Regions from separate parts of the Phascolarctobacterium faecium genome, predicted to be linked through region 2. Evidence: a T-box and tRNA genes for the amino acid it is inferred to sense, from the RefSeq annotation. Region 2 holds a T-box; the other holds one or more tRNA genes.
What was found. The T-box of region 2 lies ahead of PFJ30894_RS04345 (valine--tRNA ligase). A T-box ahead of a tRNA ligase gene usually reads a tRNA of that ligase, here a tRNA-Val.
Positions count from the first base shown of each region.

Region 1 (15,231 bases), 550 kb from region 2:
TTGCCATAGGCTATAACGCAACTGCCGGTGATTTTTACAAAAATCTGCCTGGGGAATTATTTTCTTCCTACAGCGGCACAGCTATTGGCAATAATGCGTTTGCCAGAGGCGGCGTTGCTGTGGGTGACAGCGCTTCTGCAGAAGCTTATGGTGTTGCCCTGGGTGACAGGACTTATGTAGCATGGCGTGGCAGCGCGCTGGGCGATAATGCATCGGTTTTGGCAAACGGCGGTGTTGCGCTTGGCCCTGATGCAGTTGCCGATACGGCTGCTGGGAAAATTGGTTTTGTAGCGACTGCTGCTGGTCAGCCTGCAACAGAGATGGAGCTTGCCGCATCTATTGGTAAAGCTGATGTTGTAAATCAATTCAATAATAAATGGTCTGAAAAAAATAACGAATATACAGAGGTTATGAAAAACTATTACAGCCTTCATGATGAAGCGCAAAAGAACGACGATATCCTGCGCAATACAAAAGGCAGTACGGATGCGGAAAAACAAAAAGCTTATGAGGCTGCCTTGGCCAAAAAAGCTGATCTGTCAAATCGTATTTTAGAAGCTACTAAACAAAAAAATGCATGGTTAAGCCAAAATAAGGATTTTTTAAATGCTTTAGAAGAAAAAAATAATGCCCTTTCGGCATGGCGCAGCAGTGATGGCGCAATAAGCGTAGGTTCGGCGGCGTATACAGATGAGAACGGTAAGTTCCATGCCGCTAATACACGCCAGATCACCAATTTGGCGGCAGGTACAGAAGATACTGACGCAGTCAATGTAGCGCAGCTTAAAAGTGTAAAAAATCTGGTAGATGAACTTAATACAGACCAGACAACTAACAACGAAAATATCACAAAGCTGCAGGGAGGATTTACTGTAAGTAACGAAATTGGTACTAAAACAGATATCAGACTTGGCGGCGAAAACAAAACAGATATCAAATTTATCGGAGCCAAAGATAAAATCGATGTCAGTGTTGAAACTACTGCAGAAGGAGCTAAAATAACTATTGCGCCTAACGCTAAGCTTGGAGAAACTCTGGACATCAGTAATAATACCTCTATCACTAACCTGAATAACAGGGTTGATAATCTGGAGGTCAAATTTGGTGATATCAATGACCAGATCGCAGCCAATAAAGTTACTGTTGAAGGCGACAGCAACAGCGGTGTGAAGGTAGAAAATGTTGCTCAGGAAGGTGATCCTGTAAAATATAAAGTAAGTTTAGAAGACAAAGTCCAAGTTGGTAATGTCACTATAGAAGGGAGCACTGATAACGGCAATAAAATCGGTGAAATAACAGGTCTTACCAATACGACTTTGAACAGCGCTGATTTTGCAACAACTGGTCGTGCTGCAACTGAAGAACAGTTAAAATCAGTCATGGATACTCTTGGAACTGTTGGCAGTGTAGATTTAAGCGCCGGTGAAAATATCCAGATAGATAAACTGGGCAACAACGATTATAAAGTATCTTTAAAAGATGATATAAGCTTAAACAGCATCGAAGCCAAAGAATATAAGGTCGGCAACGAAACCTACATCGATAGCAACGGTATCAATGCCAATAACAAAACGATCAGTAATGTTGCTCCCGGACGTGTCGATGCGACCTCAACAGACGCTGTAAACGGCAGCCAGTTATATCAGGTAAAACAGGATATCCAGGGACTCAGTAACGATATCAGCCGTTTTGGAGAAGAAATAGACAGCGTTGGCGCATTATCAGCGGCAATGGCAGGTCTGCACCCACGCTTCCAGGATGGTAACAAAGGTGAACTGGCGATGGCAATGGGGTCATATGATGGCAAAAACGCTTTGGCCGTCGGCGGATTTTATGCACCAAATCAGGAAGTAATGTTTTCGCTGGGGATGGGTATAACCCAGGGCGGTAAAAAAATGGGTAATATTGGTGTAAACTTTGCTTTAGACCGCACTAAAAAAGGCGAAGTACCAAAACGTGATATTATTTACACACGCCGTGAAGTCGATACTTCCTTAAAAGCTCAGGAAGAAAAAATCCAGCTGTTATTGATGAAATTAGAAGCGCAAAGCCGTGAAATCGAAACATTAAAAGCAAAATTGCAATAAAGCGAATCAATTAAATTATAAAAAACACCGGATAGATAGTCTATCCGGTGTTTTTTATAATTATAAGTCCGTTTTAGTTTCTGTTATTGAATATCTGTTTTCCAAATGCCTGATGATTTCGTTTAGCCGCCGTTTGCTGTTTTCCTTATCGTATTCGGACCTGCCTGCCAAAGTAACTGACTGTGCGGCAGTGATCTTGGCCTGTCGCTTCTGCTGCGCCCGCACCTCTGCCAGCGCCAGATCCATATCGTACAGGCGGGGGAAATGAGTACCGGCCGACAAAACTTTTACACATTCCATAAACGAATCGGCATCAGTTTTTTTATAGCGTTCCAGCCACACCTGCTGCAGCCGTCTACGGCTTTCAGCCGAATCGCAGGGAACATATAATCCGGAGGCCCGCCAGCGTTCGATAGCCTCAGTAATATGCCGATAGCCTGTAAGTTCTGTCACGCTGTTACTCCCAAAAGCAGGCGTAATTTTTTGATTGCTCTGCTGCGATGTAAACTTATTGTACGCGTATCCAGATGCAGCTCGCGGCCGATCAGCAGCACTGTTTTTCCTTCCAGTAAACCCTTAATGACTTTAGTCTGCTGGTGTGACAGCAGCGGCAGGCATTCCCGTACCAGCCATAAACGTAGCCTGTTTTGCTGCGATAACTGGAAAGCACGATAGCTCTGGGCATCAAGCTTCACAGAGGCATCCTGGCTGCTGCCGCTTTCCATTGCTTCTACCGACTGCTGCCGTCTGATCGCTGTATGCAGCTCCGTACGTATTTTATTAGTGACAAAAGCCGCGACCCGGTAAATATCGTCGCCTTCCTGCCAATCACGTACAGCTTTTAAAATCCCCAGATTAGCTATTTGCAGGGCATCTTCGCCCAGTCTGTCTGTACAGACACTTTGACGGGACAGCTTTACAGCCAGACCTTCAAAGCACTGTAAAAATTTTAGCAGCGCCGGCTCACTGCCATTCTTGGCGTCTTTTAATAAAGCTTCAAAATCAGGGAGATCATATTTGCGTTTTGCAGATCCTTTTATCAAAAAAACAGCTCCTTAGTCTGTACAAGCAATAGTAGTAGTCAATCTCAAAACAGTGCTGGCAAATTCTCGTACCGTCAAATCGTCAAGGCAAGTGGGGCATACCATACCCTCGCCGGTTTCCAAATATTCCTCGCCTGCACAGATTCCCTCACCACACAGACAGCATTCGTAAACTGCCCTGTCGTCATATTCAGGCGGCCGCAGCCAGTCAGATTCAGCCCGTGTAAAGCTGGACATACTAAAAACGGCACTCCTTCTTTAAGCGGCGTTTTAAAGCTTTGCGCATCAATTCACTGCAGTTGATACCGGCTGCCAGTGCTTCGCGGCGCATTTTGTAAGGCAGGGTTATATGCAGACTTACCAAATCTGTATCGTCAGCCGGCATGGCTGCAGTACGCACTTTCGTCCGGCCTGATGCTGCTTTGCAGCTACAGCCAGTCAATAACGGGCAGTTTGTCAGCAGATAAAACAAACGTCTTTTTAAAGTATCCTCTGGTATTGGTTGGGAGATTTTTTTAATTTTTGTCATTTGTACTGTCCCTTTCGTGAGTAAAATTGGAGTGCCTTTATCTTTTGCTTACTAAGTTAGCAGTACTATAAAACTAACTTAACAATTCTTACTGGTTTTATTCAGGATTACGTAAGAGATAATTGCTAAACCCAAACGTTTAACCTGCGTTAGAACGCTAACGTAAGCGCCAAAAGAAAATTTAATAAAAGAAAAGGTAGAGCCTCTCACTATATATAGGGCAGCGAAAAGGGCAAAAAACATACAACTCCCAAAAAAATATTAAAAAAAGTCTCAGCCATAAAAAACTCTGCCAGGACCAGCAATGACACATTTTACGAATATTTTATAAAAAATAAATGAAAAATTGATTTGCTTTGTATGTTTTTCGGGTGTCTGCCTGCCCTATATATAGTGAGGGGCAATGAAGCGAATTTAAACAGCCGCTCAAAACACAAAGGGAGGAACACTATATGCTCGTATCATCACCGCAACAGCTATCACTGACACAAGTCACTGTTATGGCGCAGGAAGCCAAATACCGTATCGCGCAGATCTATCTGCACTGGACGGCAGGCCGCTATGGGCAGGTCTATGACGATTACCATCTTAATATCGACGCCGACGGCACCATTTACTGCACTTGCAGCAGCCTGACCGAACAGAAAAGCCATACCTGGAAACGCAACAGAAGCAGTATTGGGATCGCCCTGTGCTGCGGGCTGGGGGCGCAGGCCAACCACGGCTATGATGCCGACCTGGGACAGTTTTCCCCAACAGCAGCGCAGACAGACAAACTGGCACAGGTAGTTGCCGTTCTTGCCAAAGGGCTGGAACTGAGCCTGCAGCCTTCAAATGTTATGACCCACTGCGAAGCAGCGCTGCTGGATGGCTACGGCCCCTACAGCGGCAACGTCGAAACACGCTGGGATCTGTGGTATATGCGCGATTCACCTGGCGACGGAGTGCTGCGCTACGGCGGACTGGTACTGCGGGGCAAAGCCTTGTGGTATTACAACCGCCTTAACTGACGGCAGGAGTGCCGCAATTACAAAGCTAATAACCAATAAAAAGAGGAGCGATTATTATGCCAACAACAACCAAAACAGCAACATCCTACAAACTATCCTTAGGCGTCGAAAACGGCGTCAATGCGCTGGGGGCAGCGCAGGTCAAATCCGTATCTGTCGGCAGCGTCAAGCTGGATGCCGCCGACGACAAATGCCTTGCTGTGGCCAATGCCATGAACGAGCTGATGAGCCACGAAGTGGTCAACGTCTACGTTACGGAAAAGGCCGAGCTGGCTCAGGCGGAATGATATTGTAGATCATCTGCCTGTCAGTAAGTTATTTTTGATGTTCATATTTAGGCTTTAGATTTTTTTATTAGCCCTTTCTTTAGAAGAAAGCTGCATAGCAAAACTCTTTTAAAGAAAGTTTAAAAATAAAACACTCTAAAAGTTGAGTCAAAAGATGAAAAACAGCAAAAAAAAATAACCCTGCTTCAAAAAAGCGCATTTAACCCGGTTTTAAAGTAAAAACCCTGAAAAACACAAAAAAATAAAGTAGGCCGAAAACCTACAAAAAAGGAGCACACACCATGGAAAAAACCTTAGAACTCATCTTCACCAAAAGCGACGGAGCTAAAAAAACCTTAAGCATCGCCGACCCTCGCGAAGGACTCACCCTTGCTGAAGCCAAAACGGCAGCCGACAAGATCATAGCCGCCAACGTACTGACCAGCGGCGGTCTGGAACTGACAGAATTTACTGAAGCCCTCATCAAAACAGTTACTATTGATGTGCTTGCTTAGTGGAAGCCCAGGAATTATTTACAGCAATAGGCAATTTTGGCTTCCCGATAGTATTGAGCTGGTACCTGCTGCTACGTATGGAGCAGCGGCTGGACAAGCTGGGCGACTGCCTGCACGAGCTGAGCAGTGCCATTGTCAAAGAACAGAGAAAGAACGTACTGTGAACTGATTGCGGCTATGGCGCGACGAGCTATAACCGGCACTATTTTAAGTTAGACAAAAAAAGATAAGGCGACGCAAACCTAAAGGTAAGCGTCGCCTTATCTTTTATGTTTTGTATTATACACCTAAAAATTACCAGTTGCAAGACCATTGAACAATTTTTTTAAAAAAGCGAACAAAAATGTCTTGCGGGGGGGGACGAATATGGTAATATTTGTATAATAAAAGAAAATATTAAATAATTGAAAAAAATGCAGAAAACAGCAAAATAACTTTTGTAAAAGAAGAAAAATATATAGTGGAAGAGGTGGAAAATGGAAGGCTTGGATTTATTAAAAATTGGTGAAGCAATAAAAATCAGAAGGATCAAGCGGCGTATACATCAGACGAAGTTAGCCGAGCAGCTGGGTATATCGCAAACACATTTAAGCAACGCCGAAAATGGCAGAGTGATGCTGAGTTTAAAGGCATTATTAAAGCTAAAAAGGATCTTTGACTGCACACTGGATGAACTCGTTGATCCTGAAAATTACGATGAGTTGGGTAAAAAGAAAGAAAAAGTCAAAAGATATAAGCTCGTACGTTGCAGCGAGTAATTTTAAAGGAGCTGCTTCAGATGTATAGCGAGATTTATAAGAATGCGGTATACAAGGATAATAAAACAGTATTTAGAGGATTAACTGTTACCTGTCCGCTCTGCGGTCGTGAATTTGGCTGCAATAAAACTCATCACGTTTACACAGCGCTGGTAGGAAGAAAACGGCAGTATTACTGCAGTTATTCCTGTTATAAACAAAGGCCTAATCCTAAAGAAAAGAGATGAAAGGGAAGTGAAAGAAGATGAATCAGAAAGTTTTAAGCAAAAAGGTAATGATATCGTTGCTGACAATATCGTGTGTATATCTGGGGGGGGGACATCCGCGCTCCCGATAGCAGAGGCTTCTATGGTGGATGGCAACACAGTACATGGAGTGGTAAAAAGCTACAGTGATAACAGCACATTGACAGGAGCGAATATCGTTATTTATGCCGGATCCAGCGAAACGACTGATATTACGGCAGAAGGTAAGCTGAAGCTGGAAAATACCAGTGCGAATGTCCCGGTTATTGGAACCGTGTCTAATGGCAAAATTAATTTGAATGGTGATACTATTACTGTAGAAAATACAGGGAATGATTATTCCAACAGTGTCGTTTTTGCTGAAAGTGGCAGTAATATTACTTTTAATAATGAAACCACAAATATTATAAGCAGCACCAATAACAGGAAAAAATTTATCGGCGGAGCAGGAAATATTGTGTTTTCCGATACAGCCACGACTTTAAATATCGGCAATATGAACGAAAGCAGCAGTATCAGTGGTTGCATAGGTATTACTGTCAGTGGTCAGGGAAGTTTTGCATTTAATAATACTGATGGGATAGTGAATATTGGCGGTTTTGCAGGAACAGTATTTGATATGTCCGGCGGGACCATAAAACTTGAAGGGGCTGAGACGAATGTCAGCTCCAATGGTGGCTTTTTATTGTATCTGTCAAATCAGCGTTATGGTGGGACGCAGAATAAAATAGATTTTAATGCGCAGAAAACAACTATCAAGGGTACCAGCAAGGGCATATATGCGGACACCAACAGTATCAATAATCATGTCAGCTTCAAGGGTGATGTCGATATTGAGGTGCAGGGTAATGGCTATTATGATGGTATTGCTGTGGCTTTAGGAACTAATGCGGCATTAGATCTTAATTTTGACAAAGGCGCGACTATTAAAGCGCACCAAAATTCGGCTGCTGATGATTTATTTGCTGTTAATCTTGCTGCAGGAAGCGACCTGAAGGTCAAAGGTGATATAGACTTAATCTCTACAGCTGTCGGTGGCGGAACTGGTAACAATTATGGTATTTATTCTGCTGGCGGTGATGCTGCTTTTGACGGAATGCGTTTGCAAGTAACAGGAGGCAAAAATATTTATGGAGTTTATTTAAGTGGTAATAACGCTGATTTTAAGAATTTGGTGATTAATGCCAATAATGCTGAAGGCAGTGATGCCTGTGGAATTTTTGCGAAGAGCAATTCAGTAGTGCAAATAGCTGGTGATACTGAGATCACAGTTAACGTCGGTAATAGTGGATATGATAGTAGGGCTGTTAGAATCAAAGACGCTGAAATAAGCTTAGCAGGCTCATTGCAAGCAGTTGTCAGCGGCGGACAAACTGCACTGGGGATTCTTATTGAATCAGATGCAGAAAATGCAGTTTTTTCTACAGGAGCAACAGGTATGACTGATATTAGTGTAAAGAATGGCAGTGATGGAAGCTATGGTCTAGCTGTAGAAAGCTTTGATACTAAAAAAGTTACATCTGATTTTAATAATGCAGCCAGGATCGATGTCAGCGGTGCGATGGATGTTTTTGGTATCAAAGGCTGGGGCGGCGCTACAGAAATCAACTTTAAGGAAAATAGTTTGATCACAGCACTGGGAACGGAAGGTAATAATAGTACCAGTTCGACAGTAAGCGCTATATCTTTAGAAAAAGATGCAGCCAATGTTGGCGGAACTATTACTTTTAATAAAAATGTTTTATTGCAGGCGACAGCTGTTAACAAGGCTCAAATCAGCAGCGGCTTGAATATTGATAACGGCGTTGCTGCTTTTAAAGGAGCGTTTACCGGTATCACAGTAAAGAGTAATGGTGAAAACAGTTACGGTATTATAAATAATAATGGTGGCAAGGCAGATGTAGAGGGTGCGTTAGTAGTTGATGCACAGGGGCAGGATTATGTTTTTGGGATAAACAATGCCAATGGCAGCAAGATAGACATAAAAGGGGTTGCCGCAATTACTGTAAATTCTGCCAACACAAAGAACGCTTATGGAATTTACAGTACAGGTGCAAACAGTGACATTGCATTTCATAGTGATACTATTTTGACGACCAATGGCCCTGCTGCAGTGCAGGTAGAAGCTGGTGGGAAAGTGCTTTTTGCTAGAGGTCTGGTTTCGGAAAGTGGTGCCTATATTTTTGCCGTTGACAGTGGCAGCAGTATACAAATCAATAGTGAGGGCGGCGGTCTTGTCAAAGTAATTGGCAATATTTTTGCTCAAGATGGGGGAACATTAGATTTTAAGATGGACAATAGTGAGTCATACCTGGAAGGTGCTGCGGATGGGGTCAATATGGATATGCAGAATGGTTCTGTCTGGAGAGTGACAGGGGACTCAAACAGCCAAAAGCTTAATTTGGAAAATGCTGCTGTTGATTTAACAACTGACGGTGTTGGGGCAACAAAGTTCGTTATTGCCGATTACAGCGGCACTGGCGGTAACTTTATTATGGACACTGATTTAGCCGCTGAAACCGGCGATAAGGTAAATATCACTAACGCAGCAGCCGGCACCACCTATGTACAGGTCAAAGATGCCAGTCTGGTCAATGGGCATACGGTTACCGGTGCTAAGAATTTACTTTTAATAACCGATGCCAGCCAAAATGTAAATTTTGTAGGCAAAAACCTTAATGCCGGCGGCTTGTGGGATGTGACACCGACGCTTGAAAATGGTGAAAATGTTACGTTGACAAATGGCTCGCAGGGAACCAAAGATCAATGGTATTTAACGAAGATGGCCAAACAGGTCAACAATGATACAAAAGTTTTGTTAGAAAGTGGAGATGGTAATTATGCGCTTTGGCGTAATACTGGCGATACTTTACGTAAGCGTTTGGGCGATCTGCATAATTATCGAGATACTAAAGTAGAGAGTGACGGTATCTGGAGCCGTTATATCGGCGGGAAGTTTGGCAGCGGTAATTTTGACGGCAGCTTTAATATGTATCAGCTTGGTTATGATAAGGCAGCCAATGCCAAAAGCATTTATGGTTTTGCAGTTGAAAATGGCAGCGGACATACGAGTTACAGTTATGGCAGCGGTAAAGACAAGCTTTTTGCAGGCAGTATTTATGGAACCTGGCATGGCGATAACAGCAGCTATACAGATGTAGTGGCTCGCTTCGGACAGTTTGATACGGACATCAGATCCTATGGCGATTATCCGGATAAGGCCAAGGCAAAAAGCCATGCGTATAGCCTGAGTGTGGAATATGGAAAAACCATAGAGCTGAATAAAGCACAGGGGACTTTTATCGAACCGCAGGCTCAGCTTATCGTAGGACGATTAGGCAGCAGCAGCTACACGACTGATCGTGGCAATAATGTTTATATGGGCGGTGTAAACAGCTGCATCGGACGTTTGGGCGTAGTAGCAGGCAAAAAAGATGCGTCAGGCAACGATGTATATCTGAAAGTGAATATGCTGCATGAGTTTGGCGGTAACCGTGATGTCAGAATGCTGGCGGGCAATGGGGAAACATTGAGTGAATCGCAGGATTATGGCGATACCTGGTTTGAGCTTGGTTTGGGTGGTAATATCAAGCTGGGCAACAGCAGTCATTTATACGGCGATATCGAACGCAGCTTTGGCGCCGATATCCAAAAGAAATGGCAGGTAAATGCAGGAGTAAGGTTTGAATTTTGATTGATTTTTTTTGATAAAGATATCGTTTCTTTATTGCAGTATTTAGATTTGAGAAGATTATAAAAGCACAGACTATATTGGTCTGTGCTTTTTTTAATTATTTTATTATGCGTAACTTATTATAACTTAACAGTTATATTTACAATCTTTTAGTGGTAATAATTTTGTTAAAAACGAAAAGTATTAAAGGTGAAGAACGGTTAAAGCATCTGTATCACACAAAAATTGCTGTGATAATTCAGAAATGAAGTGATAAACTGATGGGAATAACTTGTTAAAGCAGTTGATTTATTATACTATAAGCGAAGTATCTATGGTTTTAGTTGATTTGCATAAGCGAATGAAAAACCAAGAGCAATTGTAAAGGAGAGGGTTAAACTATGAAAAGGAAAAAAGATGTAATTAAAAAAGCAGTCTTGGCAAGCGTTTTAGCAATGTCATTAAATAATGTGGTGTGGGCTGCTGAAGGTGTCGATCAGCCATTTTCGACAGTAAGTGAGTTGGAGGCGCTTGGGGGAATAGCGTCTATCGACTCCAGCAGCATTAGCCATGTTACGAAGGGCATTTATGCCAGTGGTAATGATTTTATTTATAATAGCGGTGCTATCAAGCTGGATATTAATGGTTTTGACAACTCTACAAACAGTGGCTACGATTCTATTGGTATTTTTGGCTATAACAGCACGATTGACCTGAAGCAGATCGAGATGAATTTTATTGATACTTCAGGAACGGTACATAATCTGGATGTTTATGGTATTAAGACATATGCTTCCGGAGTTGTAAAAATCGGTGATGATTCTAAAATCACTGTTTCCGGTAATGTCAGCGGTCTGGATTCCAATAATCAGCCTAATGTGATGAAGGGTATGTATGCCGGTGATAATGCGACAATGGATTCAGGTATTATTGAAGTTGGCGATAATTTAGAGTTGAATGTTATCAATGCGGGAACTGGCTGGACTTATGGTATCGATTCTTATGACGGAGCTACTATTTCTGTTGGTGATGGGTTGAGGTTATTTGTTACAGGCGGAAAAGATACCAGAGGAGTCGAGGTTGGTTTTAACGACGCTAAGGTTACTTTGGGGGAAAATGCTTCTATCATTGCTAACAGCAGGGATGGCGTGGCGTTGGGAGTATTTGTATTTAATAAAGGGAAGTTTGAGGCAGCTAAGGATCTTGTTATTAACGTCAGTGCGGATGATGGAAGCCAATGGGCAGCAGGTGTGTTGGCGCAAGGCACTGGCAGCGAGGCTGTGTTAAATGGAGCTGTTATCAGTGCGACTGAGGGCGGTACTGCGAGTTATGCTATTTATACTTATAATAACGGCAGCGTGGTGGGTAATGCGGGCAAATATAATATTTACGGCAATATCCTTAATAACAGTGGCGGCACAGTTGATCTTACTGCTAATAGCGGATCGTTTATCGAGGGCTGGGTAAGCACTGCCAGTACAGCTGAAACTAATATTTCGCTGGAGGAGGCTTCCTATTGGAAGGTGACTGGTGATTCTAACCTGACGCATTTGCATAACGATAATTCGATAGTGGATATGACTCACGACAGTAATACTTTCAGCACTTTGACGGTAGATAATCTCAGCGGTGAGAACGGCGTTATCAAAATGGATATCGATGCCAGTCAGAATTCGTTGAACAGCGACAAGCTGTATGTTACCGATACGTTGACCGGGACGCAGTATATTGATTTGTACGAGGTCAATGGTTATACGCCTGTAGGGGAAGAAGGCGTCGGTACGGTGCTGGCGACTGTCAATAACCATAACGGCAGTTTTGCCGCTGTAGATGGTGAGGGGACGCTGTACTGGAAGCGTTATGAGCTGGATCATCAGGATACTGCCGATACGAGTGGTAATTATACTAAGGACTGGTATTTGAAGCAGGTAACGAATATTGATCAGCCTACTACCAGTACGGATACGATCCTTGCAGCCAATGCGCTGAACTATCACACGTGGCGGACAGAAAACGACAAGCTGCTGCAGCGTATGGGTGAGCTGCGGCATAATGGCGAAGAAGCCAAGGGGGCCTGGTTCCGGCTGCGGGGAACAAAAATCGGCCGTGACGGAAAATTTGATTTTGAAAACAAGTATACTTCTTACGAGCTGGGTTACGATACCATAACTAAAAATACTGACGACAAGATACGTTATCAGGGGGCGGCGGTGAGCTATGTTGACGGCGATAGCAGTTACAATCGTGGCAGCGGCGACAACAGCAGCAAGGCGATCAGTTTCTATAATACGGAAATCGGCAGTAAAGGGCATTATTTGGATGTGGTGTTTAAAGTCAGTAATCTGGAGAATGATTTTAAGGTGTACGATACGAAAAATAATAAGATCACCGGTGATTTTAACAATACCGGCGTATCGCTGAGTGCTGAATACGGCCGGAAAAATGTCTTGCACAACGGCTGGTATATCGAGCCGCAGGCCCAGTTTACTTTAGGTTATCTGGGCGGTGACAGTTATACTACCAGTAATGGTATCGAAGTAAGCCAGAGCGGGATCAAAAGCGCTGTCGGACGTATCGGATTCAATATCGGCAAAGAGGTCGGCAGCAAAGGCGTCGTTTATGCTAAGGCCAATCTGCTGCATGAGTTCGGCGGCGGTTATGATGTAAGGATGTATGACGGCAGGGATAGAGTTAAGGTTGGCGATACCTTTAACGATACCTGGTTTGAATATGGTGTTGGCGCCGCTTTTGCCGCAGGTAAAAACAGTCATGTTTATCTGGATGTGGAACGCAGTTCAGGCAGTGATTTTACTAAAGACTGGCAGTGGAACATCGGCGCCAGATGGACGTTTTGATAACTTTGCATTGTTATAGGGGAATATTAGCAATGTATAAGTGAGGGGTGCAGGCTTGTGAAAGCAGCTTGCAGAAATTACAAGCTGCTTTTGCATGTTGTTATAAAGCAGGTAACAGGTTAAGCTGGCAATATAAAAACCACTCAGCTTTTATAGTTGAGTGGTTTTGTTGTGCTTAATCCCAGCGTTTTAAAATATCGGCGACGATTTCTTTTTGTGTCTTTTTACGTTTTTTCTTTTCAAAGTTACGATAGTTGTTATCGCGGTGGTCGGTCGAATAATCTGCATAATCTATGTCGTTGTTTTCGTATTGTTCGTAGCTGCGGTTATAATCGCCGTGTCCGTCGTCCAGCAGTAGCGGGACAAAAACTGCAGCGGCAGGCAGCTGAAAGTTTACAGTCAGGTTTTCCATATGGGCCTCCGTCATCAAAGGTTAATAGTTGTTTATATTTTAACACGGCTGCACCTGCTAGTAAATATTTTTGCAGCGATTGACAAAAACTGGCGGCGGTTATACCATAAAAACATAAAGGAGATGTTACTGTGAGCAAATCTTATAAAGACCAGTTTAAGGAAGAAAGTGTCAGGCGCCGGCAGCGTCAGCAGAAACAGATCGCCGCTGTAATAATTTTGATCGGTGTGCTGGTTTCGGCTGCTATATGGTATCTAGACGGGCTGAGTAAAGAACAGCAGGTGCCGCAGCAGACATCTCAGCAGCAGTCGGCGCAGACTGCTGAGCAGCCAGGGCAGGAGGTCAAGCCGGAAACTCCTGCTGCAGAGCCTCCTAAAGAGGAGCAAAAGCAGCCGGAAGCTGTTAAACCTGCTTATACGATATTGATAGATAAAAGTGATTACAAGCTGTATGTGCTGAAGGATAACGAAGTAATTAAGCAATGGGGCGTTGCTGTTGGGGAAAAATCGGGTCAAAAGCAGCGTGCCGGCGATATGACTACGCCGACAGGTAATTTTGAGGTGGACGAGATTTTAGACGCATCGTACTGGACGCATGATTTCGGCGACGGCAAAGGTGAGATTAAAGGGGCTTACGGGCCCAATTTCATTTCTCTGGTAACAGGCTGGGACGGGATTGGTATTCATGGTACACATGCGCCGGAATCCATTGGTACGATGGTTTCTGAAGGTTGTGTGCGGATGCGTAACGGCGAGCTGCTGGAGCTTCTGCCCTATGTCGAGGTCGGTACTAAAGTTACGATACGAGAATAAACTGCCGGACAGCCTGGGGACATTGATTTTTACGCTGTCACAGCTTGACAAAAAGGTGATTCTGCGCTAAAATAACATCGTTGCGGAACTATAGCTCAGTTGGTTAGAGTACCTCGTTGACATCGAGGGGGTCACTGGTTCGAGTCCAGTTAGTTCCACCAGATTGAAAAGTAACCCTATAACTTCGTTAGAAGTTATAGGGTTTGTTTTTTATTATTTATTACGGCATTGCTGTCAAAGTTGCGGATATGCTGAAGCATAAAAGTCAAAAGCACCTGCGTGAAAACACAGGTGCTTTGTGCTCCAGGCGGAGCAAAAGATATCGGCTCATCAATATCAAGTGAGATTATAACACAGATAGTCATTGCTGGCAATGTTTTATTATTTTTCAAAGGATAGGCGCCGGGCTGTTTAGATTTAGCTGATTGTTAACTTTTAATCTGGATAGTGACTTTGCAAATAATATATGCTATATTGTTAAGCAAAACTATAGGTGAGGTGTTTGGATGGATGCAAACAGTACTGGACTGCGGGGGCTGCTTGATGTGGTGAAGTCGAACAGGCTGATGTCGACAGGGGTGATAGGATTTCTTCTGCTGATGGCGGTTATGGCGGTAATTGACGGTGGAATAAGTATGATGCCGCTGATTTTAGCAACTTGCGCAGTGGGGACGGCTGCTGTATTTTTTTGGCAGGCCGGCAGCTACAGAGTAGATATTTATGAAAACGGGCTGGAAATTTTTGGCGGGGTATTAACAAGAGCCGGAGTATATTTGTATAAGGATATTGAGAGTATCGATATCGAAGATACGACATACAGATTATTTGGTGTTTTTCCGGTACTAAAATATACGACTGTTTCCATTCAGGGTAAAAATGACTTGTGGACGCAGCTCAGCAGTTTTAATTTTACTGATTTGAAAGTAAAAATGCAGCAGGTAAAAAAACGGTTGGCAAAGTAAAAAACATACATAAGATAGGGGATGAAATTTATGAGGATCAAAGTAAGCGGTGAGCTGGGAACGG
Region 1 covers NZ_AP019004.1:1,432,332-1,447,562, forward strand. Annotated here, with positions in the region: gene PFJ30894_RS07025 (YadA-like family protein) at 1-2,087, shown strand, start outside; gene PFJ30894_RS07030 (hypothetical protein) at 2,148-2,540, opposite strand; gene PFJ30894_RS07035 (sigma-70 family RNA polymerase sigma factor) at 2,537-3,130, opposite strand; gene PFJ30894_RS07040 (hypothetical protein) at 3,143-3,367, opposite strand; gene PFJ30894_RS07045 (hypothetical protein) at 3,369-3,659, opposite strand; gene PFJ30894_RS07050 (peptidoglycan recognition protein family protein) at 4,112-4,669, shown strand; gene PFJ30894_RS07055 (DUF1659 domain-containing protein) at 4,726-4,956, shown strand; gene PFJ30894_RS07060 (DUF2922 domain-containing protein) at 5,238-5,450, shown strand; gene PFJ30894_RS07065 (YvrJ family protein) at 5,450-5,614, shown strand; gene PFJ30894_RS07070 (helix-turn-helix domain-containing protein) at 5,927-6,208, shown strand; gene PFJ30894_RS07075 (hypothetical protein) at 6,229-6,435, shown strand; gene PFJ30894_RS07080 (autotransporter outer membrane beta-barrel domain-containing protein) at 6,443-10,147, shown strand; gene PFJ30894_RS07085 (autotransporter family protein) at 10,528-12,981, shown strand; gene PFJ30894_RS07090 (hypothetical protein) at 13,157-13,393, opposite strand; gene PFJ30894_RS07095 (L,D-transpeptidase) at 13,525-14,205, shown strand; tRNA gene PFJ30894_RS07100 (tRNA-Val) at 14,290-14,366, shown strand; gene PFJ30894_RS11760 (hypothetical protein) at 14,400-14,597, opposite strand; gene PFJ30894_RS07105 (YdbT family protein) at 14,712-15,167, shown strand; gene PFJ30894_RS07110 (hypothetical protein) at 15,198-15,231, shown strand, end outside.
Region 1: it encodes a tRNA-Val, which carries the amino acid that the T-box ahead of PFJ30894_RS04345 (valine--tRNA ligase) is inferred to sense. The anticodon was not compared.

Region 2 (15,231 bases):
GAGTTGATTATGATGAAAAAAACTTTGGTGCTTGCTATGGCAATGGTGCTGGGAGTGACTGCTTCAGTGTATGCCGCTAATCCTTTTTCTGATGTTCCGGCCGGGCATTGGGCTTATGATGCCGTTAACAGACTGGCGGCAGCCGGAATTATTGATGGTTATGGCGATGGTAATTTTGGCGGCGAACGTCTGATGACACGTTATGAAATGGCACAAATTGTAGCAAAAGCTATGGCTAAAGGCGCTAATGTTGACCGCCTGGCTGTAGAATTTGCCGATGAACTGGACAGCTTGGGAGTACGCGTAGCAGCTTTAGAGAAAAAAGCGGATAATGTGAAGATTACAGGACAAATCCGTTATGAATATGCAGGGCGTGACGGAGATTTTAAGAAAGACAAAGGCAGTGTTGCAAAAAATCGTCTGCGCACTCGTTTATTTGTAAATGGCAGTGTAAATGAAGACTGGACTTATACGGCCCGTATTCAAAATGACCAGAATCTTGCTAATGATTCCGGTGATGAAGATACCAAACTCAATCAAGCCTATGTTACAGGTAAATTGGGTGGATTTAATGTTATGGCAGGGAAAGCGCCAGTATTTTTAGCTAATGGCAACCTTTATGACGATACTGCAGAAGTTATTCAGTTAACATATGGTAAAAATGTAAAAATTAGCGGCTATTGGGGGCAAATTACTGAAAAAGATTCCGGTTATATGGCAGATAAGGCCTATGGCGCCAGTTTATCTGGTAAAATCGGCCGCTTGGATTTAGCTGCCGGTTATGATAGATTTGAAGATTTAGATGCCGGGTTTACGAAAATTTCTAATAACGCGGTCTGGAATGCAGGGGCAAATTATAATTTTGGTGACTTTATTTTAGGGGCGATGTATCTTAATTCTGATATTTCTGATAAAGCTGTTGAAAAAGGTGCTGATACGGACGGCTTTGTCATCAGTGCTGCTTATAAGGGTGCCAAGGCCGCCAAACAGGGGACCTGGGGACTTTGGGGAAATTATTATGATCAGGGGGCAGGTACATTTATTGCTCATACGATGAAAGCTGGTGACTGGGGATACTTCACTAAAGAAGGCTTTAAAGGTTATGGTGTTGGTATAAATTATACTTTGGCCAAGAATATGGTTTATAATTTGGATTACTATGATTTGGAAGGTAAAGAAAGCGGACGTGATTCTCAGATTATTTGGAATCGTTTACAGGTAACCTTCTAAATTTGCAGTAACTGAAGCAGGTATTTTGAGAAAGATTAAGGCTATTTTAACAGGCAGTTTCCATATTAAATGAATGGAAGCTGCCTGTATTATTTTTCTCAAAAGTTTTGTAAAATTTTTCAAAAAACTATATATGAATATTTGCTCATGTGTTATAATAAGATTACAGTAAAAGTAAGGAGGCTGGAAAATGAGCAAAACACAGCATGCTTTAGAAAATTTACATGAACATAACAGTCAGGGCTGCGGACATGATCATCATCACGAAGATGAAAGCGGCCATGACCATGATGCAGCCTGTGGCTGTGGGCATGATCATCATGTGCCCGGGCATGCAGATGAATGTCAATGTGAGCTCTGCCATCCACATGAGGAATATTGCGATGTTTGTGGTGAAAGCTTGGAAAATTGTATCTGCAGAATGCCTGATGCTGATTGTATAAAACGAGTTTATGCTTTAAAAAATCTGGGTTGTGCCAACTGTGCCGCCAAAATGGAATATAAGATTAAAGAATTGCCTGGAGTAGAATATGCTTCAGTAAGTTTTGTAACAAAACAGCTGCGTCTATCGGCCAAAAATCACGAGGTATTGCTGCCGGCCATTCGTGAAATCTGTGCTTCTATAGAATCGGATGTAGAAGTTGTGCCACGCAGTGGGATGATGCCGTTCAACTTTGAAAGCAAGGTATACCTGTTAGAGAACCTGGGCTGTGCCAATTGTGCCGCAAAAATGGAGAAGGCTATCAATGATTTGCCGGATGTTTCTGCTGCAACGATAACTTATGCTACGAAACAACTGCGGCTGACAGCGAAGAATCACGCACAATTGCTGCCACAGGTCCAGGCAATTTGCAGTACGATCGAAGCAGGTGTAAAAGTAGTTGAACGTATAGGCAAGCCGGTATTGGCTGAAAATATTAATCAGCGTAAAAAAAGCGGTGGAATACTTTCAATGTCGGATGAACAGCGTTCACTGGCAGAAATAGTGTTTGGCGGAATTTTGTTTATAATCAGCGAAATTACCGGACTCGTGCCGGAAGCTTATCATATTTACTGTCTTGTTGCCGCATATATTCTCTTGGGCGGAAGGATTGTTTTAACCGCTTTAAAAAATAGTACGAAGGGACAGTTTTTTGATGAAAACTTCCTGATGACAGTAGCTACTTTAGGTGCTTTTGCTATCAATCAATATGAAGAAGCTGTTGGAGTTATGCTGTTTTATCGTATCGGAGAATATTTTGAGCATCGTGCGGTTGAAAAAAGTCGTGGTCAGATTATGGAAGCTGTCGATATGCGTCCGGAAGTAGTTAATTTGCTGATTGGTGAAGATGTGCGTGTTATCCCGGCAGAGGAAGCCAATGTTGGTGACATTTTACTGGTACGTGCCGGTGATCGTATTCCTTTGGATGGAGTAGTTATAGAAGGTGAAAGCCTGCTTGATACTTCTCCGGTGACAGGAGAACCTGTGCCGGTAAAACGCAGTTTTGGCGATGAAGTTATTTCTGGTTGTATTAATACGTCAGGGATGCTGAAAATCAGAGTAGAAAAAGTCCTGGCTGAATCTATGGTCACCAAAATTTTAGACTCTGTAGAAAATGCTGCTGCCAGCAAACCACAGTTAGACAGGTTTATAACACGTTTTGCGCGTATCTATACTCCGTTTGTTGTGGCAGTAGCTGTTTTAACTGCTGTGATACCCGGCTTTATAACAGGAAATTGGGAATATTGGACTTATACAGCCTTAACATTTCTGGTTATCAGCTGCCCATGTGCACTGGTGCTGAGCGTGCCTTTGGCGTTTTTTTCAGGCATTGGAGCCGGCTCGAAATATGGAATTCTTTTTAAGGGCGGCGTTACAATAGAAGCCCTGAAAAATGTTAAAGCAGTGGTTATGGATAAAACAGGTACTGTGACCAAAGGGAATTTTGTTGTTCAAAAGCTGGTTCCGGTAAGTGGCATGGAAGAAGATGAGCTGTTGAAGCTTTGTGCCTCCGCAGAACTTGTTTCCAGTCATCCGATTGCTACAAGTATAGTAAATGCGGCCAAAGAACGTGAGTTGAAACTCGAACGGCCGCAAACATTTGAAGAAATTGCCGGTGAAGGATTAGTTGTCGAGGTTTCAGATGGAAAAATTTTGTGTGGCAATAAAAAATTGTTAGAACGTTTTGAAATTGATTTTTCTGTTAGGGAAGAAGATAATTATGGTACGGAAGTGCTGGTTGCCAGAGCCGGAAAGTATTTAGGACAAATAATTATTGATGATACATTGAAAGAGGATGCGGTAGCTGCTGTTACCTCCCTTAAAAAGATGAATTTAACTACAGCCATGCTTACAGGTGATGCGGCAGAAAGCGCACAGGCAGTGGCACGTGCTGCTGGAATTGACGAAGTAAGAGCTAAGCTTCTGCCGCAGGATAAACTCAATGAGTTGGGCCGCTTACGCAAACAATATGGTGGAGTGATGTTTGTCGGTGATGGTATAAATGACGCTCCCGTTTTAGCAGGCGCCGATGTTGGCGCTGCCATGGGCAGTGGTGCTGATGCTGCTATTGAGGCAGCAGATGTTGTATTTATGAACTCGGAAATGCAGGCTATTCCTCAGGCAATTGCCCTAGCGAAGGAAACAACCAGAATTGCCTGGCAGAATGTATTTTTTGCTTTGGCAATTAAGATTATTATCATGGCTGCTGGGTTGGCAGGCTATGCGTCTATGTGGGCGGCTGTCTTCGCCGACACTGGTGTTTCCATACTCTGCGTTTTGAATTCCATTCGTATTTTGTATAAAAAAATATAAATATTATTATTCAATCATTATAAGGACAGCAGATTAAAACATGCTGTCCTGATTTTTTGAAAAAACTTTAAATTTAAAAGTTTAAAGGGATAATAAAATCATTGTACAGGTAAATAATTTTGTTGAAATATTGTGAAAATATCAGAAGCAATAAATTGTTGTTGACAAAATAAGTTAGCAGTAGTAAACTTTAAGAGGTTAGCGAAAGCTAACTTTTTAAAAGTGGGCTAGTTAGCGTAAGCTAATGTGAGGAGGGCAAAAGTATGATGACATTAAAAGAAGTTCCTATCGGTTCTACCGTAACTATCAAAAAAGTTTGTGCCACCGGACCTTTGAAACGCAGAATTGTTGATATGGGTTTGACAAAGGGGACACCGGTGACCGTCAGAAGAGTCGCGCCACTGGGAGATCCATTAGAAGTAACTGTACGCAGCTATGAGCTTTCGCTGCGCAAAGCAGATGCGCAGAACATTCTGGTGGAATAAATTTTGATTTAAAGTTAGTGAAAGTTGATTCGAGGAGGGACTATTTTGAGTAAGACATTAGCACTAGTGGGCAATCCAAACAGCGGTAAAACCACACTATTTAATAATCTTACAGGCAGTAAACAATACGTTGGAAACTGGCCTGGTGTAACCGTTGAACGTAAGGGCGGCAAACTTAAAAAACATGATGGCTTTGAGGTCATGGATCTGCCGGGTATTTATTCTTTATCTCCGTATTCTCCGGAGGAAGTAATAACCCGTAATTATCTTTTGGAAGAAAATCCTGATGTTATAGTTAATACAGTTGATGGATCGAACCTGGAACGTAATCTGTATTTAACGATGCAGCTTTTGGAAATGGGCTGTAAAGTTGTAGTTGCGCTCAATATGATGGATCTTGTCAGAGCTAACGGTGATGTACTGGACACGGAGCTGCTCTCTAAAGAGTTAGGGTGCCCGGTTGTGCCGATTACAGCTACCAGCGGTGAAGGTGTGGAACAGCTCGTGGCAAGGGCGGTGCAGATTGCTCAAACACAATGTGACAGAAAAGACCCCAACAGCTTTTCAGAAGAAGTTGAACGCGTATTGCAGGAAATTGGCGAAATGGTAGCGCCTATGCCGCATATAGAACGCCGCTGGCAATTAGTCAAGGTATTGGAACGTGATGGGCAGCTGCTTGAAAAACTGAAATTATCTCAAGGTGTGTTTGACAAACTAGAGGTCTTGATTACCCGTTTTGAACAGCAGGCTGATGATGATGCGGCAAGTATCATCGCTTCCGGACGTTATCAGAAAATAGACTCAATGCTGCGCAGCTGTTATAAAAGTGCCAATGTTGATTATGCAAATACTGTTTCAGAAAAAATAGATCGTATTGTAACTAACCGTGTTTTGGGATTACCTATATTTTTAGGCATCATGTGGGCTGTTTATTATATTTGTATCCAGACCTTGGGCGATGAAACTATCGGCTGGATGGAAGAATTATTTGAAGGCATCAGTGAATACGCAGGTGCTTTGCTGGAAGCAGCTGGTGCTTCTGAAGTTATGTCAGGGCTCGTACTTGATGGAATCATTGGCGGTGTTGGCGCCGTACTTGGCTTTGTACCGCAGATTTGCCTTTTGTTCTTATTTTTGTCTTTCATGGAAGACTGTGGCTATATGGCACGTGTTGCTTTTATTATGGATCGTATTTTCAGGCAATTCGGGCTTTCAGGCAAGTCGTTTATTCCGATGTTGATCGGTACCGGCTGCAGTGTTCCCGGTATCATGGCAGCACGTACGATTGAAAATGAACGTGATCGTAAACTGACGATTATGCTGACGCCGTTTATTCCTTGTAATGCTAAACTTCCGGTGTTTGCTCTGTTTGCGGCAGCTTTTTTTCCAGAGCAGTCTTGGGTCGGTCCTTCGATGTATCTCTGGGGTATAGTGATGGTTGTAGTTTCAGGTATTCTGTTGAAAAAAACCAAGGCTTTTGCCGGTGAACCGGCGAACTTTGTTATGGAATTGCCTGCATATCACTGGCCGCGGGCAAAAGATATTCTTATTCATACTTGGGAACGTGCCCGCGGTTTTATTGTTAAAGCCGGCACGATAATTTTCCTGGCCTCCGGATTGGTGTGGTTATTGCAATCCTTTGATTTTTCGTTTGAAATGGTTGATGCTCAGGACAGTATGATGGCTGTTATCGGTCATTATCTGGCACCTGTGTTTGCTCCACTTGGCTTTGACAGCTGGCAGACTGCTTTCGCAGCAATTACGGGCTTCTTAGCTAAAGAAGTAGTTGTTTCTACATTTGGTATCTTGGCTGGAGTTGCTGAAGCTACCGAAGAAGATCCGACTTTGATTACCACTATTCAAAGCATGTTCACGCCTGCCAGTGCGTATGCATTTATGATTTTTACATTGCTGGCATCTCCGTGTTTTGCTGCTATTGGCGCGATCAGGCGCGAGATGGGCAGCTGGCATTGGACTTTCTTTGCCCTCCTATATCAAACAGGCTTGGCATATTGCATGGCTTTGCTGATATACCAGATCGGCAGCAGAATGTAATGACTGTGCTGTAGTTTGATGTTTACTTTAAAAACGCAGGCTTTTGCCTGCGTTTTTATTTTTCATATTGTTCACAAATATGGCAGATGTGTTGGCAATGGCATGTTTACTGAATTTTTTATAGCGTTTTTATATAAAAAATTTTTAAAGGTATAGTATTTTTATGGCTGATGTGAGAAAATAATATATGTTTGAGTTTAAAAGTTTGAAGTTGTCAGGGATCAAAGGAGCGCAGAATATTGGAACCGATAAAGAGACAAAGAAAAGAGTCTGATTCAGTATATACGATTATGTTGATACCTCATAAAGGGCACGAACCCAGGAGCATCCATTTTCGCCTCAGCCTGTTGAAAAAGGTTGGTATTGTTTGCGGTTTGCTCTGTTTACTTGGTGCAGGTGTTCTTTTTCAGTCTTCGCATATTTTGTACAAGGCACATCAGGATCAACAGGAACTGTTGACCTACAGGAGTGAAAAAGCTGTTCAGGAACAGAAAATAGGTCAGCTTTTGCAGGAAAATGAAGCTATTGAAAAAGAAATGGCAGAGCTTTCCAAACTGGAAGAGGCGGTTCGGCGAGAGCTTGGTGAAGGCGCAGTGCAGCCTTCACGTTCCGGGATCGACCGCAGTCAGTATCTTGGACAAGGCGGACCTCAGGCGGCTAAAGTAGAAGCTGTTGATATCTATGCTGCGCAGAACAAGGTGCTGCAGGAAAAGGTCAAAGATAGAAAAGCTACGTTGAATGATTTACTTGGCAGATTACGCGAGTTGAACCAGCGCAAAGCAGCGCTGCCGACACTTTGGCCAACTAATGGAGGGACTATTACTTCATATTTTGGCGGACGCAGCGATCCTTTCGGTAATCGTTCTTATGACTGGCATCCGGGAGTTGATATTGCCAATGACTATGGAGCTCCGGTTTATGCCAGCGCGTCTGGCACTATTGAAGAGGCTGGCTGGGTGTCCGGTTATGGCCGTTATGTAAGGATTCAGCATGGATATGGTTACGAAACAGCTTATGGTCATATGAGTAAATTGGCAGTTCAGGCAGGGCAAAGCGTAAGTAAAGGTGATGTCATCGGTTATGTTGGCAGCAGCGGGTATAGTACTGGGCCGCATGTGCATTTTGAAGTGTTGGTCAACGGGCAGACAACAGATCCGTTGGAATTAGTAAGATAATAAAAGGAGAAAACTATGTTTGGGAAAAATAAAAAAGATGTAGTAGCAGTCAGCACCTTGCCTTTGGAAGAATTTGAGTTTTTGCTTGGAAGAAATTCGATCCTGTGCGGCAATTTGCAGACTAAGGGCGCATCGCGTATTGATGGCCACTTTAAAGGCATTATTGTTTCGGAAAACGATGTTTTAATCGGGCCCAACGGTGTGATAGAAGCGAATATTTTTGGGGAAAATGTTACTGTGGCCGGGAATGTTACAGGTAATATAGTGGCCCGCGGCACTTTAGAGATTTTAGCCTCTGGAGTTTTAAACGGTGATATTAAAGCGGGAAGTTTAGTTGTTGAGCCGGGGGCCGTTCTGCGTGGCAACATAGGCGGCATCGAAGGTATTGAAAACCCTGAGCTGTCTCAGGCTGGCGTTTCTGAGTAATAATAGAATTTTGTTTTTACAAATAGCTGATTCGAGAAGAAATGCTTGACACTGTGAGCGGCAATTGATAATATTATAGCTACCTAAATTTATATTTAAAATGACGATGACCGGAAGTAGTAAAAGTACAGAGCTCACAGAGAGGGTATGCCAGGCTGCAACGTACCTAGCTTTATGGCTTTGAAGTCGTCCGTGAGTCGGTAGGCTGAAATCAAAGTAGGTTTATCCGTTAGCGCACGTTACGCGTTTCAAGTGTCCGGACTAAACTTTGATTTAAGTCTGGGAAAATAGGTGGTACCGCGGAGTTTTTCGTCCTGTTCTTAATTTGGAACAGGACTTTATTTATTTTTAGGAGGCAGTAAAATGGCAGAAGAACACAATATTCCTAAAGTTTATGATCCGGCTTCGGTCGAGAAAAAATGGTATAAATATTGGGAAGAACACCGTTATTTCCATGCTGAGGTAGAAGCAGATAAAAAGCCGTTCAGTATTGTTATCCCCCCACCGAATATTACCGGTCAGCTGCATATGGGACATGCGTTAGATAATACTTTACAGGATATTTTGATCCGCTGGCATAGGATGATGGGCGATAATACTTTATGGATGCCCGGTTATGATCATGCGGGGTTGGCTACTCAGATCAAAGTAGAGGAAGTTTTAAAAAAAGAAGAAGGAAAGACCAGGTATGACTTGGGCCGTGAAGAATTTATTAAACGTGTCTGGGAATGGAAAGATAAATATGGTGACCGTATCATCGAGCAGTTAAAAAGCCTGGGTGTTTCCTGCGACTGGGAACGCAAACGTTTCACTATGGATGAGGGCTGTTCACAGGCAGTTCGTGAGGTTTTTGTTTCTTTGTACGAAAAAGGGCTTATTTATCAGGGCAGCCGTATTACTAACTGGTGTGTTAACTGCAATACTGCTTTAAGTGATATTGAAGTTGAACATGAAGATGATGCCGGAAATTTGTGGTATGTCCGCTATCCTGTTGTTGGTGAGATGGAAACTTATCTTACGATAGCCACTACACGGCCTGAAACGATGCTGGGTGATACTGCTGTTGCAGTCAATCCTGAAGATCCGCGCTATGGTCATCTGGTCGGTAAAATGCTGCAGCTGCCATTAACCGAACGTCAGATCCCCATTATTGCTGACAGTTATGTCGATTTAGAATTTGGTACAGGTGCTGTAAAAATTACTCCTGCTCATGATCCTAATGATTTTGAAATGGGTATGCGTCATAATTTAGAGAGTATCGTAGTTATCGGTATGGATGGCTATATGACTGAAGAGGCCGGCAAATTTGCAGGCCAGGAACGTTATGAATGTCGTAAAAATCTGGTACACGAACTGCAGGAAAAAGGTTACTTAGTAAAAATAGAAGAGCATAATCATGCTGTAGGCCATTGTCAGCGCTGTCGCAGTGTAATAGAGCCGTTGGTTTCCAAACAGTGGTTTGTAAAAATGGAGCCGTTGGTAAAGGCGGCTGTAGATTGTGTTGAAGACGGCAGAACACAGTTTGTTCCAGAACGGTTTACCAAAACTTATACCGGCTGGATGGAAAACATTCGTGATTGGTGTATTTCCCGTCAGATTTGGTGGGGGCACCGGATTCCTGTGTGGTATTGTGATGCTTGCGGCGAAGTTATTGCATCGCGCGTTGATATTGATAAATGTCCGAAATGCGGTGGTGCGGTACATCAGGATGAAGATGCTTTGGACACATGGTTCAGTTCAGCTTTATGGCCGTTCTCTACTATGGGCTGGCCTGAAAAAACAGATTTGTTAAAGCAATTTTATCCAACCAGTGTTTTGGTGACAGGTTATGATATCATTTTCTTCTGGGTTGCGAGAATGCTGATTATGGGTATGGAGTTTATGAAGGATATTCCTTTTGATAAAGTCTTTATTCATGGTTTAGTGCGTGACAGCCAGGGACGTAAAATGAGTAAATCACTCGGCAATGGTATCGATCCGCTGGAAGTTATTGAAAAGTACGGCGCTGATACTTTAAGGTTTATGCTGATCACAGGCAATACTCCTGGTAATGATATGCGTTTTTACTGGGAACGCGTAGAAGCAACACGCAATTTTGCTAATAAGATCTGGAACGCATCACGTTTTGCTTTGATGAATATGGAAGGTTATGATGCAGAAGCCAAGCAGGCTCCATATACACTTGCTGATCAATGGATACTTTCGCGGCTGCAGCATACGGTTAAAGATGTTACTGAACTTTTGGGCCGATTTGAGCTGGGTGAAGCAGGGCGTCTTATTTATGATTTTATCTGGAGTGAAGTTTGTGACTGGTACATTGAACTGGCTAAGCCGCGGCTTTATAATAAGGAAGATCCTGAGGCAAGAGCTACGGCACAGCATGTCCTGGCAGAGGTGCTGACATCGGCTATGAAGTTACTGCATCCGTACATGCCGTTTATCACTGAAGAAATCTATCAGTGTCTGCCGCACGAAAGTAACAGTATCATGATTGCACCATGGCCTATTGTTGATGAGAGATTGTTTGATGATAAAGCAGAAACTGGTATGACGGCAATTATGGAAAGCATTAAAGCTATTCGTAATATGCGTGCGGAAGTCAATGCTGCTCCAGGCAAAAAGGTGCCGGCTATTTTGTTAGTGAATGCAGAACTGCGTGAGATCGTTGAAGCCAATAAAAATTATATCAATTTGATGGGCAGTATCGATGAGCTTATAATTGATGATATTGGGGCTGGCAAGCCTGAAAATGCTATGGCCGCTGTTATTGCCGGAATCGAGGTATATTTGCCTCTGGCAGGATTGATCGATGTAGAAAAAGAAACCCAGCGTCTTAATAAAGAACTGGAAAGTATGGATAAAGAAATCAAACGTGTTACCGGTAAGCTAAATAATGCAGGCTTTTTGGCAAAGGCTCCGGCTGATGTAGTTGAAAAGGAAAAGGCTAAAGCAGAGGAACTGAGCGGTAAAATGGAAGCCGTGAAAGAACGTCTGACTTATTTGGCAACTTTAAAGTAACAGCCGAAGCGGCGCGGATACTCCGCGCCGCTTTTTGTGTTTTTACTGTCGTAATTAATTGGAGGTTAAAATGAATTATCAGGAGACATTGGCATATCTGGATAGTTTGGGGAAATTTGGCATTCGTTTGGGAATGGAACGTATTGAAGGATTATTGCGGGAATTAGGGAATCCTGAAAGAAAAATAAAGACCATTCATGTTACAGGAACAAATGGCAAAGGTTCTGTCAGCAGTATGATAGCGAATATTTTGCTTGCTGCTGATTTGAAAACAGGTAAATTTACGTCACCGCATTTGGTAAAGTATAATGAAAGACTTGTTATCAACGGGCAGGATATTGATGATTATAGTTTTGCAGTTCTGATTACTATTGTGAAAAAGGCGGCAGACAGTGTGGTGGCAAAGGGCATTTGTGAGCAGCCGACACAGTTTGAGGTTTTGACTGCTGCTGCTTTTATGTATTTTGCTTTGGAAAATGTAGATTATGCAGTCATTGAAGTTGGCATGGGGGGACTTTGGGATTCAACTAATGTTATCATTCCGGTAGTTTCTGTTATTACTAATGTCAGTTTGGATCACACTGATCGCTGCGGTGCGACTGTAGAACGGATTGCGATGCAGAAAGCAGGAATTATTAAGGAAAATGTTCCGGTAGTAACGGCCGCAGATGGAGATGATGCATTGGGACCGATTAAAGCTGTCGCGATGTTCAAGCAGTCCAAATTGTATATTTATGGCAGTGCTTTTTGGGGCACAGAAGTGAAAAGCACTATGGAGGGGCAGACTTTTACTTTGCATGCAGGTGAGTATTATAGTTCTGACTACAATATTAATTTGCCTGGCGAACATCAAATAGCGAATACATCTTTAGCTGTAGTTGCTGCTAAACTTGTCTCCAAACAGGATGACAGGATCAATGAATTAGCTTTGCATATTGGTGTTGCTAACACTATTTGGCCAGGCAGACTAGAGCGTATTTCTCAAAATCCTGACGTGATTTTGGATGGAGCTCATAACCCGGCTGGAGCAGATGCTTTAAGAAATGCTCTCGATAAATATTATCCGCAGCAGAAAAGGACGTTTGTTTTTGGGATGATGGGTGATAAGGATATGAAAAGCGTCATAGGGAAGCTTTTCAGACCTATGGATACAGTTTATACGGTAAAGGCAGACGAAGGTGGCAGAGCAGCATCTGCTGAAGAATTGGGCAGCCTTATTGGAAATCAGGCTGAAGCTATGAACAGTTTGGCATCTGCGTATGAAGCCGCTGTAACCGGAGCTGATGCAGACAGTGTAATATGTGTATGCGGTTCCCTTTATTTGGTAGGGAATTTTAAGAATATGCTTTTGAAAGCGAAAGCTGGGTGTCATTGATGACTGCTGCAGCCGTAAAATATGCCAATTTAGAAAAATATGTATATTGGCTGTTGTTGGCGACAATAGCTGTTATCCCGCTGCAGCAGGAAGTTTCTTCGGCAATGGTGGCAGTCACTGGCTTCAGTGGCTTTATTGTTGCGTTTTTGCGGCGCCATGAAAAAAGGAAGCCTGTTTTACCACGTTTTGTACAGATTTTATTATGGTTACTGTTATTACTTGGTTATTGGTCGCTGCATAATTCAGCTGATGAGGTATTGTCTACCTACAATTTTATTTATGTTGTCGGTCAATACGCGCTATTGGTCTGGCTGATTTTGCATTATGCTGTTGATAAAAAAACATCTGCAGCTAGTGACTTGGATTTGCACAAGTGGCATGAGTGGCCCAGGCCTCTGCAAATAATAAGTGTGTTTTTGGGAATGTCATTGTTTGTTTCGGTATATGGCATTGTACAGCATTTTACTGGGGTTGTACCTACTGAGGCCTGGGTTGATAATGATGCTTTTCCGGAATTGAAAACACGTGTTATTTCCACTCTGGTCAATCCGAATATTTTGGGCGGATATCTTGTACTGGTTATTTCATTGATTACAGGATTGCTTAGTACAAGTAAAGAAAAAATGTGGCAGCTGGTACTTGGCAGCGGAATTTTAATAGCCGGGCTTTGTTTGCTTTACACATATTCACGTGGGAATTGGGTTGCTTTAGCTGTTGGATTATTGTTGTTTTGCGTATGCTTTTGCCGTCGGGCTTTATTGCCTCTCATAGGCATTGGTATTTTGGGAATGTGGTTTGCCCGTGGCGCAGTATGGCATAGGATAATTTCTATTTTTGGGACTGAAGATACTTCTGTTGCTCTTAGATTTGCCTATCTGGAAAGTACGTTATTTATTATTAAAGAACATCCGTGGGGTGTTGGCTGGTATGGATATCAGTTTATTTATCCGGAATATGATTTTTATCTTAACAATCCTGACGTCATTATGTATCATTGTCATAATTTATTACTGAATATTACGGCAGAACTGGGTTGGCATGGATTGGCAGTATTCTTGCTTTTATGGTTCTGTATTATCTGGAAAGCTGCTGAATTGGCCCGTTTTGGTAAAAGCAGATGGCTTCAGGGTTTTGGCAGAGGTTATTTAATGGCGTCTGCAGGTATTTTAGTGGGCGGTTTGACTGACCATGTTTATTTTAATATGCAAATGGGACTTTTGTTTTGGCTTTTTGCAATTTTAATAATGGTCTGTTCAGAATTTAACAGAAAATTAACAAAAGCATAACCATAAGAGGAAGATTTAGATTTAGCTTTACAGGAAAAACTTGGCAAGTTACAATAAATTCAGGGAAATATGGAATCGTAGGGGGAGCGGAATGAATTTAAATGACGTGCGAAAACTTTTAGACGCTAAAATATGCGTAGGTGAAGAATATCTTGGTCGGCAGGTTGAAACCTGTTGCGGGTCTGACCTTATGAGCGATGTCTTAGCCTTTACAAAATGTAAAACTCTGCTTTGCACAGGGTTGGCTAATATGCAGGTTATAAGAACAGCGGATATGACTGATTTATGCGGTGTGATTTTGGTAAGAGGGAAACTGCCCGGAGAAGATATGCTGAAAGAAGCTGCCCAAAACAAACTCCCGATTATGTCGACAGAATATACATTGTTTGAAGCCTGCGGGATTCTTTATAGTAATGGCTTGAGAGGCTGTTCCAGAAAGGCGGAAGAGCAATGAGTGATTCTAAATCAGTAAAAATGCATTATGATGTTGCCGGTGACGATTTTGACAGGGCTGGTGAAGCTTCTGCCGGATTAAAGCGGTTGCTGCAGAAAATTGGCGTTCCGGCAGATATAATCAGACGTATTGCTATTGGAACATATGAAGCTGAGATGAATGTAATCATTCATGCCGGCGGTGGTCAGGTTGATGCTGAAATTTTTCCTGAAGAGACGGTTGTATATATTGCTGATCAGGGACCGGGAATCCCTGACATTAAACTGGCAATGCAGGAAGGCTGGTCTACAGCACCGGATCATGTAAGACAAATGGGGTTTGGCGCCGGTATGGGTCTGCCGAATATGATGAAGTGTTCAGATGATTTTGATATCCAATCGACAGTTGGCTCAGGTACTAATATAAAGATGAAATTCAAACATATCAGTGAAGACTTATAAGAGGGGTGATACGATGGCTGGAGGATATTTTCATTCCATACGCCTTTTACGGTCTCAGTGTCAAGGCTGTGTAACGTGCGTTAAAGCTTGTCCGACCGAGGCCATTCGTGTCCGCAATGGTAAAGCAGAACTTATAGAAGCACGTTGTATTGACTGCGGCGAGTGTTTACGGCGTTGTGGCTATCATGCTATCGTGGCGGAAACGGATAAACTGGAAGAAACTGAACAATTTAAATATAATATCGCTTTGCCTCCTCCTTCTTTATATGCGCAGTTTCCGCCTGAAACAAGTGCGGCGGCTATTTGGGAAGGGTTACATAGACTGGGATTTGATGAAATTTTTGATGTAGCAGTAGCTTCTGAATATATTTCTTTGGAAATAGCTGCTTACCTGAAAAATTATAACGGTGGCAGAAAACCTTTGATTTCCTGCACTTGTCCGGCGGTTTTAAGGCTGATTCAGGTCAAATTTCCGGAACTCATCAAACAGGTA
Region 2 covers NZ_AP019004.1:885,996-901,226, forward strand. Annotated here, with positions in the region: gene PFJ30894_RS04315 (S-layer homology domain-containing protein) at 10-1,230, shown strand; gene PFJ30894_RS04320 (heavy metal translocating P-type ATPase) at 1,652-4,024, shown strand; gene PFJ30894_RS04325 (FeoA family protein) at 4,288-4,509, shown strand; gene feoB (ferrous iron transport protein B) at 4,555-6,564, shown strand; gene PFJ30894_RS04335 (M23 family metallopeptidase) at 6,804-7,739, shown strand; gene PFJ30894_RS04340 (bactofilin family protein) at 7,755-8,165, shown strand; T-box leader at 8,263-8,485, shown strand; gene PFJ30894_RS04345 (valine--tRNA ligase) at 8,529-11,183, shown strand; gene PFJ30894_RS04350 (bifunctional folylpolyglutamate synthase/dihydrofolate synthase) at 11,254-12,558, shown strand; gene PFJ30894_RS04355 (O-antigen ligase family protein) at 12,558-13,844, shown strand; gene PFJ30894_RS04360 (DRTGG domain-containing protein) at 13,936-14,298, shown strand; gene PFJ30894_RS04365 (ATP-binding protein) at 14,295-14,738, shown strand; gene PFJ30894_RS04370 ([Fe-Fe] hydrogenase large subunit C-terminal domain-containing protein) at 14,752-15,231, shown strand, end outside.